One region of the Hydrogenophaga sp. H7 genome, then DNA from elsewhere that is predicted to be linked to it. Evidence: predicted binding sites of a transcription regulator. Region 1 holds the regulator's gene; the other holds the start of a gene.
What was found. Region 1 encodes FNR, which switches genes on or off when oxygen is low (the NO sensors DNR and NnrR bind a similar motif). Its sites were predicted from a motif close to TTGATNNNNATCAA; they were not measured.
Positions count from the first base shown of each region.

Region 2: cobA (uroporphyrinogen-III C-methyltransferase) is a predicted target of FNR. The motif match lies at 1,777-1,790, and genes of this name have one in related genera.

Region 1 is NZ_MCIC01000014.1:114,826-119,241, reverse strand. Features, by position in the region: gene hemN (oxygen-independent coproporphyrinogen III oxidase) at 1-1,299, opposite strand, end outside; gene fnr (fumarate/nitrate reduction transcriptional regulator Fnr) at 1,477-2,196, shown strand; gene BC358_RS09620 (hypothetical protein) at 2,275-2,568, opposite strand; gene BC358_RS09615 (FixH family protein) at 2,617-2,853, opposite strand; gene ccoG (cytochrome c oxidase accessory protein CcoG) at 2,947-4,416, opposite strand, start outside.
Region 2 is NZ_MCIC01000018.1:161,329-165,744, forward strand. Features, by position in the region: gene BC358_RS18435 (nitrite reductase) at 1-1,645, opposite strand, end outside; gene cobA (uroporphyrinogen-III C-methyltransferase) at 1,883-2,725, shown strand; gene BC358_RS18445 (substrate-binding domain-containing protein) at 2,809-3,504, shown strand; gene BC358_RS18450 (hypothetical protein) at 3,539-3,793, opposite strand; gene BC358_RS18455 (hypothetical protein) at 3,801-4,416, opposite strand, start outside.

The sequences.
Region 1 (4,416 bases):
ATACCAGCCCGACGGCGTCACCTCCACACCTGAGTCGTCGATGCGAACCAGTCCGTGCTCGGCATAGCCAGCCAGTACCTCCAACTCGCGCGCAAAGTAGCTCTTGCAGTCGATCAGGTGCCCCAGGTTGATCGATTCGAACTGAAGCTGCCCCTGACACATCAGCGACATGATCACGGAGCGGCGCAGCAGGTCGTCCCTGGTCAGTGCCAGTCCACGCACGATCGGCAGCCGCCCCTGGTCCAGCGCGTCGTAGTACTCCTCGATCGTCTTGGCGTTTTGGCTGTAGGTCGCGCCGATGCGGCCGATGGCCGAGACACCCAAAGCGATCAGGTCGCAATCCGGCTGCGTGCTGTAGCCCTGGAAATTCCGGTGCAGGCGCCCTTGACGCTTGGCCACCGCCAGCGCATCCGTGGGCAGCGCAAAGTGATCCATGCCGACATAGACATACCCCGCATCACTCATGGCATCCAGCGAAGCCGACAGCATCGACAGCTTGTCTCCCGCGCTGGGCAGTTCGGCAGCGACGATTCGCCGTTGCGGCTTGAAACGCGCCGGAAGATGCGCGTAGGCATACAGCGCGATGCGGTCGGGGCGCAACTGGTTGACTTGGGCAAGCGTACGGGCAAACGACTCAGGGGTCTGCAGCGGCAGCCCATAAATGAGGTCCACGTTGACCGACTCAAACCCGATCTTGCGGGCTGTCTCGACCAGTGCGAACACCTGTTCGGCCGGCTGCACCCGGTGCACCGCTTTCTGAACAGCGGGATCGAAATCCTGGACACCGAAACTCAGGCGGTTGAACCCCAGCCTGGCCAGGGTCTGCAAACGCTGGTCCGTCACGGTGCGGGGGTCGACCTCAATGGAGTACTCGCCTCCGGGCACGAGCGTGAAGTTGCGCCGGATCATCGTCAGCAGATCTTCCAGCTCGGCGTCGGACAGGAAGGTCGGCGTCCCTCCTCCCAGATGCAGCTGGGACACGGCATGCCCTTTGCCGAAATGCTGTACCTGCAGCTCCACCTCACGCGACAGATACCGCAGGTATTCCGCAGCCCTTTCGTGGTGTTTGGTGATGACCTTGTTGCAGGCGCAGTAGTAGCAGACAGACTCGCAGAAAGGAATATGTACGTACAACGACAGCGGCAACGCGAGCGAGCCTGCCCGACGCTGTTCCAGCGCCTGGATGTAGTCGCTCTCCGTGAACGCTTCTACAAAGCGGTCCGCGGTGGGGTACGAGGTGTAGCGGGGCCCCGGGATGTCGAATCGCTTGAGCAATTCGTCTGAAATGGCGTGACTCACAAACAATTCTCCAGTTCTCAGCGCGAATGTGCACCAAGGCGGAAATCGCACCCTTGATCAAGATCAAGGGCCATCCAAGCCCCGGGTTTTCCCCCGTGCTCGCAACGAGGATGAGAGCGCCCGCCTTGCTGGCACTTGTGGCCATGCGTTAAGCTTCGGGCGAAATCTGGAAGATTTATGGACATTCACAGCATCAAAGTCGCCTGTTCCAGCTGCAACCTTCGGGAGTTGTGTTTGCCAATGGGCCTCAATCCCGAGGAAATGGGCAAGCTGGACACCGTGATCTCCACGCGCAGGAGGATCAAGCGGGGAACCGCGCTGTTCAACACCGGCGACAAGTTCACTTCGCTCTACGCAGTGCGCTCGGGCTTCTTCAAAACCTGCGTGACCACGGCCGATGGGCGAGACCAGGTCACCGGCTTCCAGATGACCGGAGAAATCATCGGCATGGACGGCATCGTCAGCGACCGCCATTCCTGCGACGCGATTGCGCTTGAGGACGCCGAGGTCTGTGTGATGCCGTTTGACCAGGTCGAGGAACTCTCGCGGGAATTCACCACGCTGCAACACCATGTCCACAAGATCATGAGCCGGGAAATCGTCCGCGATCACAGCGTGATGCTGCTGCTGGGCAGCATGCGTGCCGAGGAACGTCTCGCAGCGTTCCTTCTCAATCTCGTCCAGCGTCTGCATGCACGAGGTTTCTCGCAGTCAGAGCTCATCCTGCGGATGACCCGGGAGGAAATTGGAAGTTACCTGGGCATGAAGCTCGAGACCGTGAGCCGGACTTTCTCGAAGTTCGTTGAGGAAGGCACCATCGAAGTCAAACAACGGTACGTGCACATCAAGAACACCGATGCGCTCAAGCAGATCGTGAACCCTCAGAGCTGCCGCTGAGTCTGGGCGTTTGAACGAAAGAAACCCCGCTCGGGTCTGAGGCCTGAGCGGGGTTTCTCTTTGTGTGCAAGCCGAGGGTCAGCCGCACCCGCCGTTGCGGGCGCAGTCCCGGGGGCGCTCCGCTTCGGGAACCGGGCAGCGGTTGACTTCGAACGGAGACATGGACAGCAGGGTGGTCAGCGCGCTCGATGCCATGGTGACACCCCAGAACACAAAGAACGCCAGGGTGTAGATGGCTTGGCGAGACAACTCCAGGGGGCTGCCGAACCAATGGAGATCACCAGGGTCGACCATGGCGAAAACAACCATCTCAAGCACAGCAGCCACCAGAAAGGCAGGCCAGGCTATCCACATCCACCGCTGAGCATTCATGATGCGTCTCCTTCACTCCTGTGTTGTCACATCCGGCGGTGTGGCGTCCTACTTGGAGGGTGCCGCCGGGACGACGGGAGAGGCGGCGTGATTGCGGGCCTGATGGGCCGGCTGCAACTTGGCCATCGCATCGACCTTGGCCTGCCCTTCCAGCCGCTGAGCCGCCGCAAGATCCCTTTCGTAGTCGGACTTGTTGAGCACAGGGTCCGGATTCTTCACCGCGATGACCACGGTGACCAAGCCGGCAACGATCACCAGCAAAGGACCTCCCACCACCATCCACATGTGCGGGACTTTCCACCAGGGCGTGCTTGGCGCGCGGTCGACTGGACGAGGTATTGCTGACATGACTTGTTCCATAAGGCGTGTAATTTCAGTTTAGCGCGGAACGATGAAGACCGCCTTCTCCACCACCTCGGACGCATCAGCGGCGGTGGACCGGACGGTGAACCGTATCGGGTGCGACCCGGCGGGCGCGGCGTTGGGCGGGAGCTGCACCCGCACGGCGGCGGAACGCACTTCCGTGGAAAGCACTTCCACCTCGGTTTCCGACGCGATCATCACGCCCTCAAGACCGTCGACGCTGATCTGGTAGCGCTGCGGCGACTCGGTCGCATTCATGATCTGCAGGCGGAACACGTTTTCGATGCGCCCCTGCTCCACCATGCGCGCCAGCGCGCCACGGTCGCGAATCACATCAACTTTCAGCGGCGTGCGCAGGAAGAGGCTGACAAACACAGCCAGGGTGATGACCGCCAGAACGCTGGAGTAGACGAGCACCCTGGGACGGAAAGCGTGACGGACCATCTGCTCACGGGTCCAGCCCTTGGCCATGCCGTTCTGCGTCGAGTACTTGACCAGTCCCCGCGGATAGCCCACCTTGTCCATCACCTCATCACAGACATCAATGCAGGCACCACAGCCAATGCATTCGTACTGCAGTCCATTGCGGATATCGATGCCCGTTGGACAGACCTGCACGCAAAGCGTGCAGTCGACGCAAGCCCCAAGGCCCAGGGCCTTGGGGTCGGCTTTCTTCGAACGTGCTCCGCGCGGCTCCCCACGCGCCTTGTCGTAGGTCACGATCATCGTGTCCTTGTCGAACATGGCGCTCTGGAAGCGGGCGTAGGGACACATGTACTTGCAGACCTGCTCGCGCATGAAGCCCGCGTTGCCGTAGGTCGCGAAGCCGTAGAAGAAGATCCAGAAGGTCTGCCAGGGCCCCAGTGAAGCGGCCAGGCTCAGACTCGCCAGTTCCCGGATGGGTGTGAAGTAGCCAACGAACGTGAAGCCGGTCCAGAGGGCGAACAGGACCCACAGGGCGTGTTTGAGCGAACGCTTGCCGAACTTGCGGGCGTCCAGGCTCGATTCGTCCAGCCGGATCCGCGCCGACCGGTCCCCCTCCACCTTCTTCTCGATCCACAGAAAGATCTCGGTGTAGACGGTCTGGGGGCAGGCATAGCCGCACCAGAGGCGACCGGCGACCGCAGTGAACAGGAACAGCGCCAGCGCGGAGATGACCAGCAGTCCTGTCAGGTAGATGAAGTCCTGCGGGTAAAGGACCAGACCAAAAATATAGAAGCGGCGCGCTTCGAGATCGAAGAGCACCGCTTGGCGGGCGTTCCACTCCAGCCAGGGCAATCCGTAAAAGATGATCTGGGTGAACCAGACCAGCGCCCAGCGCCACTTTGAGAACAACCCTGACACCGAACGGGGATGGATCTTCTTTCGCGAGGCGTAGAGGGAAACCATCACCTCATCGTCCTCCAGGACACCTTTCGGCGTCTCGGGAACGATGGGAATCACGGGAGGCTTAACGGTACTTGTGGCGTCTGGCGCTGGAGAACT
Region 2 (4,416 bases), on a different contig from region 1:
GCTTGAGCGTCTTGTCGTCCACGATCACCAGCGCGCTCTCCTTGTTCTTGGCGCTCCACACCGAGAACCAGACCTCGTCGCCGGCCCGGTTGAACTCGGGCTGCACGACGCGCTTGGCGCCGTCGTCCTTGATGCCCGCCCAATCGGCGATCGGCAGCACGGTGTAGCCCTTCTCCAGGTTGTCGATGTCGTACACCGCGACCGATTGCGAGATCTTCGGATCGGGGTTGAGCGGGGTGTCCGAGTACAGGTGCCTGCTCTTCGGGTGGCTCTTGATAAAGAGCGCGCCGCCGCCCTGGCCCTTGAGGGTCTGCACCACCTTCCAGGCATTCTTGGGGTGCTTGACCGGGTCGGTGCCGATCAGCGAGATGGTCTCGTCGCCCAGGTGGCCGGTGGACCACACGGGCCCGTAGGTCGGGTGCACGAAGTTGGCGCCACGGCCCGGGTGCGGGATCTTGCCCACGTCGATCAGCTTGGTCAGCTTGCCTTCCTTCAGATCCACCGCCGCGATCTTGTTGCTGTTGTTGGCCGCCACCATGAAGTAGCGCTTGGTCGAGTCCAGGCCGCCGTCGTGCAGGAAGCGCGCGGTGCCGATGGTGGTGACCTTGAGCGCATCGATGTTGGAGTAGTCCACCAGCAGGGTCTGCCCGGTTTCCTTCACGTTCACCACGAACTCGGGCTTGTAGTGGCTGCCCACGATGGAGGCCACGCGCGGCTCGGGGTGGTACTCCTGCGTGTCGACCGTGTTGCCTCGGGTGGCCACGATCTTCAGCGGCTCCAGCGTGTCGCCGTTCATGATCACGAACTGGGGCGGCCAGTACGAACCGGCGATCGCGTACTTGTCTTCAAAGCCCTTGAACTTGCTGGTTTCGACCGAGCGCGCTTCCAGGCCGGTGCGGATCTCGGCCACGTTGTCGGGCTTCTCCATCCACAGGTCGATCATGTTGATCTTGGCGTCGCGGCCGATCACGAACAGGTAGCGACCCGAGGCCGACAGGCGCGAGATGTGCACCGCGTAGCCGGTCTTGACGATGTTGATGATCTGCTTGGTGTCGCCATCGATCAGCGCCACCTCACCCGTGTCCCGCAGCGTGGTGCTGAAGATGTTGGTGATGTTGTAGTTGTTCATCTTCTTCGTCGGCCGCTTCTCGGGCGGGACGATCACCTTCCAGGTGGCCTTCATGTCGGCCAGGCTGTATTCGGGCGGCGTGGGCGCGTCGTGCTGGATGTAGCGCGCCATCAGGTCCACTTCCTTCTCGCTCATCTCGCCGCTGGTCTGCCAGTTGGGCATGCCGGCCGGGGAGCCGTAGGCGATGAACACCTTGAGGTAGTCCGTGCCCTTGCCGATGGTGATGTCGGGTGTCAGCGGTTTGCCGGTGGCGCCCTTGCGCAGCACGCCGTGGCAGCCGGCGCAGCGCTCGAAGTAAATCTTGCGTGCGGTGTCGAACTCGGCCTGCGTCATCGGCGGCGCCTTGGGATTGGTCGCCTGGTACATCGGCTCGTTGACCAGCGGCGATCCGCCGGCCTGGTAGTTGGCTTCCGCCGGGCTGAGCTTCTTGTCTGCAGCCGCCTGCGCGAACGCGCCGGTGCCGATCAGTGCCGCCATCGCCAGCATCGTCAGGCGAATCGTGGTGCGGGATCTCATGATGTTCTCTCTCCGTCGTGGAGCAGCGTTTGAAGTGGCCGTCCCTGGTGGGGCGCTGTGCCCGCTCGCCCGGCTGCTGTCCATGGCCGATGCGAGCAGGCACATGCTCTGCCCGGTCACAGGCGTTGTCCTTGAACTGGTTCAAGGACGGTCCTCCGTCGCGTCCGAACAATGGGCCTCACAACAACGGACGTCCCGGCGATGCAGCCGGGCCGCCATCCCACGACGGAGCGAGTCATGAACCTGGTCAACCTGATCACCCCCGCGCGGACCGCCGATGCCGATGGCTGCGCAGCGCCTCCGGGCACGGTGACGCTGGTGGGCGCGGGCCCGGGCGACCCGGATCTGCTGACGGTGAAGGCGGTGAAGGCCCTGCAGGCGGCGCGGCTGGTGCTGTACGACCACCTGGTCAGCCCGGCGGTGCTGGAACACCTGAGCCCCGACGCCGAGCGCATCTATGTCGGCAAGGAAAGCTCGCGCCACACCCTGCCCCAGGCCTCGATCATCGAACTCATGGTGCAACTGGCGCGCAGCGGCCGCTCACTGTTGCGGCTCAAGGGCGGCGACGGCTACATCTTCGGCCGCGGCGGCGAAGAGGCCCAGGCCCTGGCCGCCGAGGGCATTCCGTTCACCGTGGTCCCCGGCCTCACGGCCGCTCAGGGTGCCGCGGCCTCGGTCGGCATTCCGCTGACCCACCGCGACCACGCCTGTTCCCTCGTGCTGGCCACCGGCCACCTGCGCGACGGCCAGGGCCTGGACATGGACTGGGCCATGCTCGCGCGCCCGCGCCAGACCGTGGTGCTCTACATGGGTGTGAACAACCTGCCCGAGATCTGCCGCCAGCTGATCGCCCACGGCCTGTCGCCGCAGACGCCAGCCGCACTGGTCGAGAAGGCCACCCTGCCCGACGAACGCTGCATCACCGGCACGCTGGCCGAGCTGCCCGCGCTGGCGCTGCGCCACCAGGTGCGCCCGCCAGCGCTGATCATGGTCGGCGGGGTGGTGTCGGTGCGCGCGCAGCTGGTGCCCTCAGCGCCCCCGGTCGCAGCGGCGGCCGCGCCGGTCCATGCCGTGGCCTGATAACAGAAAGAACGCGCGGACACGGGTCAGACGAGAGTGGCTTTGATACGCTGGCGGGCTCCGCCCACGAGCCCTTTGCCGCCATGCCGACCACTTCCCTGACCCTGATCTCTTCCATGGCCACCAAGGCCCTGCTGGCCGACCTGGTGGCCGCGTATTCGGCGCAACAGCCGGACACCATGGTCGCCGTCACTTCGGTCGGCGGCGTCGACGCGGCCAAACGCGTCGTGGCCGGCGAGGCCTTCGACATCGTGGCCCTGGCCTCGGACGCGATCGAGAAGCTGGCCGTCAGCGGCCACGTGGCGGCCGACAGCCGCACCGACATGGTCCGCTCGGCCGTGGCCGTGGCCGTGCCGGCCGGCACCCCGCACCCGGACATCGCCACCGAAGCCGCGCTCAAGGCCGCGGTGCTGGCCGCGCCCACGCTCGGCTACTCCACCGGTCCCAGCGGTGTGCAACTGGCGAAGCTGTTCGAGCGCTGGGGCATTGCGCAGCAGATCGCACCGCGCATCGTCACGCCGCCGCCAGGCACCTCGGTGGCGTCGCTGATCGCCAAAGGCGAGGTTGCGCTGGGCTTCCAGCAGCTCAGCGAAATGACGGGGGTTCCGGGCATCGACGTGATCGGCGGTCTGCCCGAGGCCGTGCAGATCGTCACCACCTTCTCGGCGGCCCGCGCCACCGTGAGCACCCAGGCCGGGGCCGTGCAAGGCTTCCTTGACTTCCTGGCCAGCCCGCAGACCGCCGACCTCAAGCGCCGGCACGGCATGACGCCGGCCTGACAAGGGCTTCGGCCGCCCCCCGGGCGCGGCGCGGTCAGGGGGTGGCGGCGGCGCGCTGCTGGAGCGCCCAGTAGGCCAGCCCCATCGACGTGTCGGCGGCAACACCGCCGCCCAGGGTTTCCGGCAGCTTGGGATACACGCCGTCGTAGTTCACGATGGCAATCGCGTCCTCTGGCCGCCACAGGCCTTCGGCCGCAATCGCGTTGTAGGTCGCCTGAAAGGCGGCCAGCCAGTCCGGGCTGGTGCTGAACGCATTGCTCGCAAACCAGATGAAGGGCCGGCCGCGCACGTGGGTCTCACGGATCGCCCGGCGGAACGCCTCGCCGAGCTTCCCGCTGGTGCAGGCACCCAGCGGACACTCGATGAAGGTGCCTTTGCTGCTGCGGAAAGCCAGCACCGCGTTGGCATTCGCGTAGATGTACCTGGGGGTTGGTGGGGTCGAAGTTCTGCGGCTGCCAGCCGGTGTAGACGGCTCCGTAGCGGCGGCTCGCCGGCGCGGTGGGGTCGGTGTAGATCGCTTCGGCCTGGGCCACGGTGCGACCATTCCAGCGGCTGGTGTCGCTGGTGTAGAAGGCGATGGCCTCCGGGTTGAGGCTCTGGTCCATGTCCGGGTAGAGCACCTGGAGGTTGTTGAACGCGAGAAGCGGCAGCCACGCAGACGTGCCCGGGGGCACCGGGTATTCGGTGATCAGGTTCCGCGTGGTCATCTTGCGGATGAGGTTCGCGCTCTGTTCGTCCGTGATCTTGGCGTTGTTGCCCCAGATGCCATGCGCGTTCTGGCGCACGTAGGTCCACTGTGCGTCCAGCGCGGCGTTGTCGGCCAGCTGGTTGTTGCCGTGCAGGGAAATGAAGACCCGCGGCCGGTTGGGGCCGGTCGGGCCGCAAGGCGGGCTGGCGCAGGCCGAGACCATC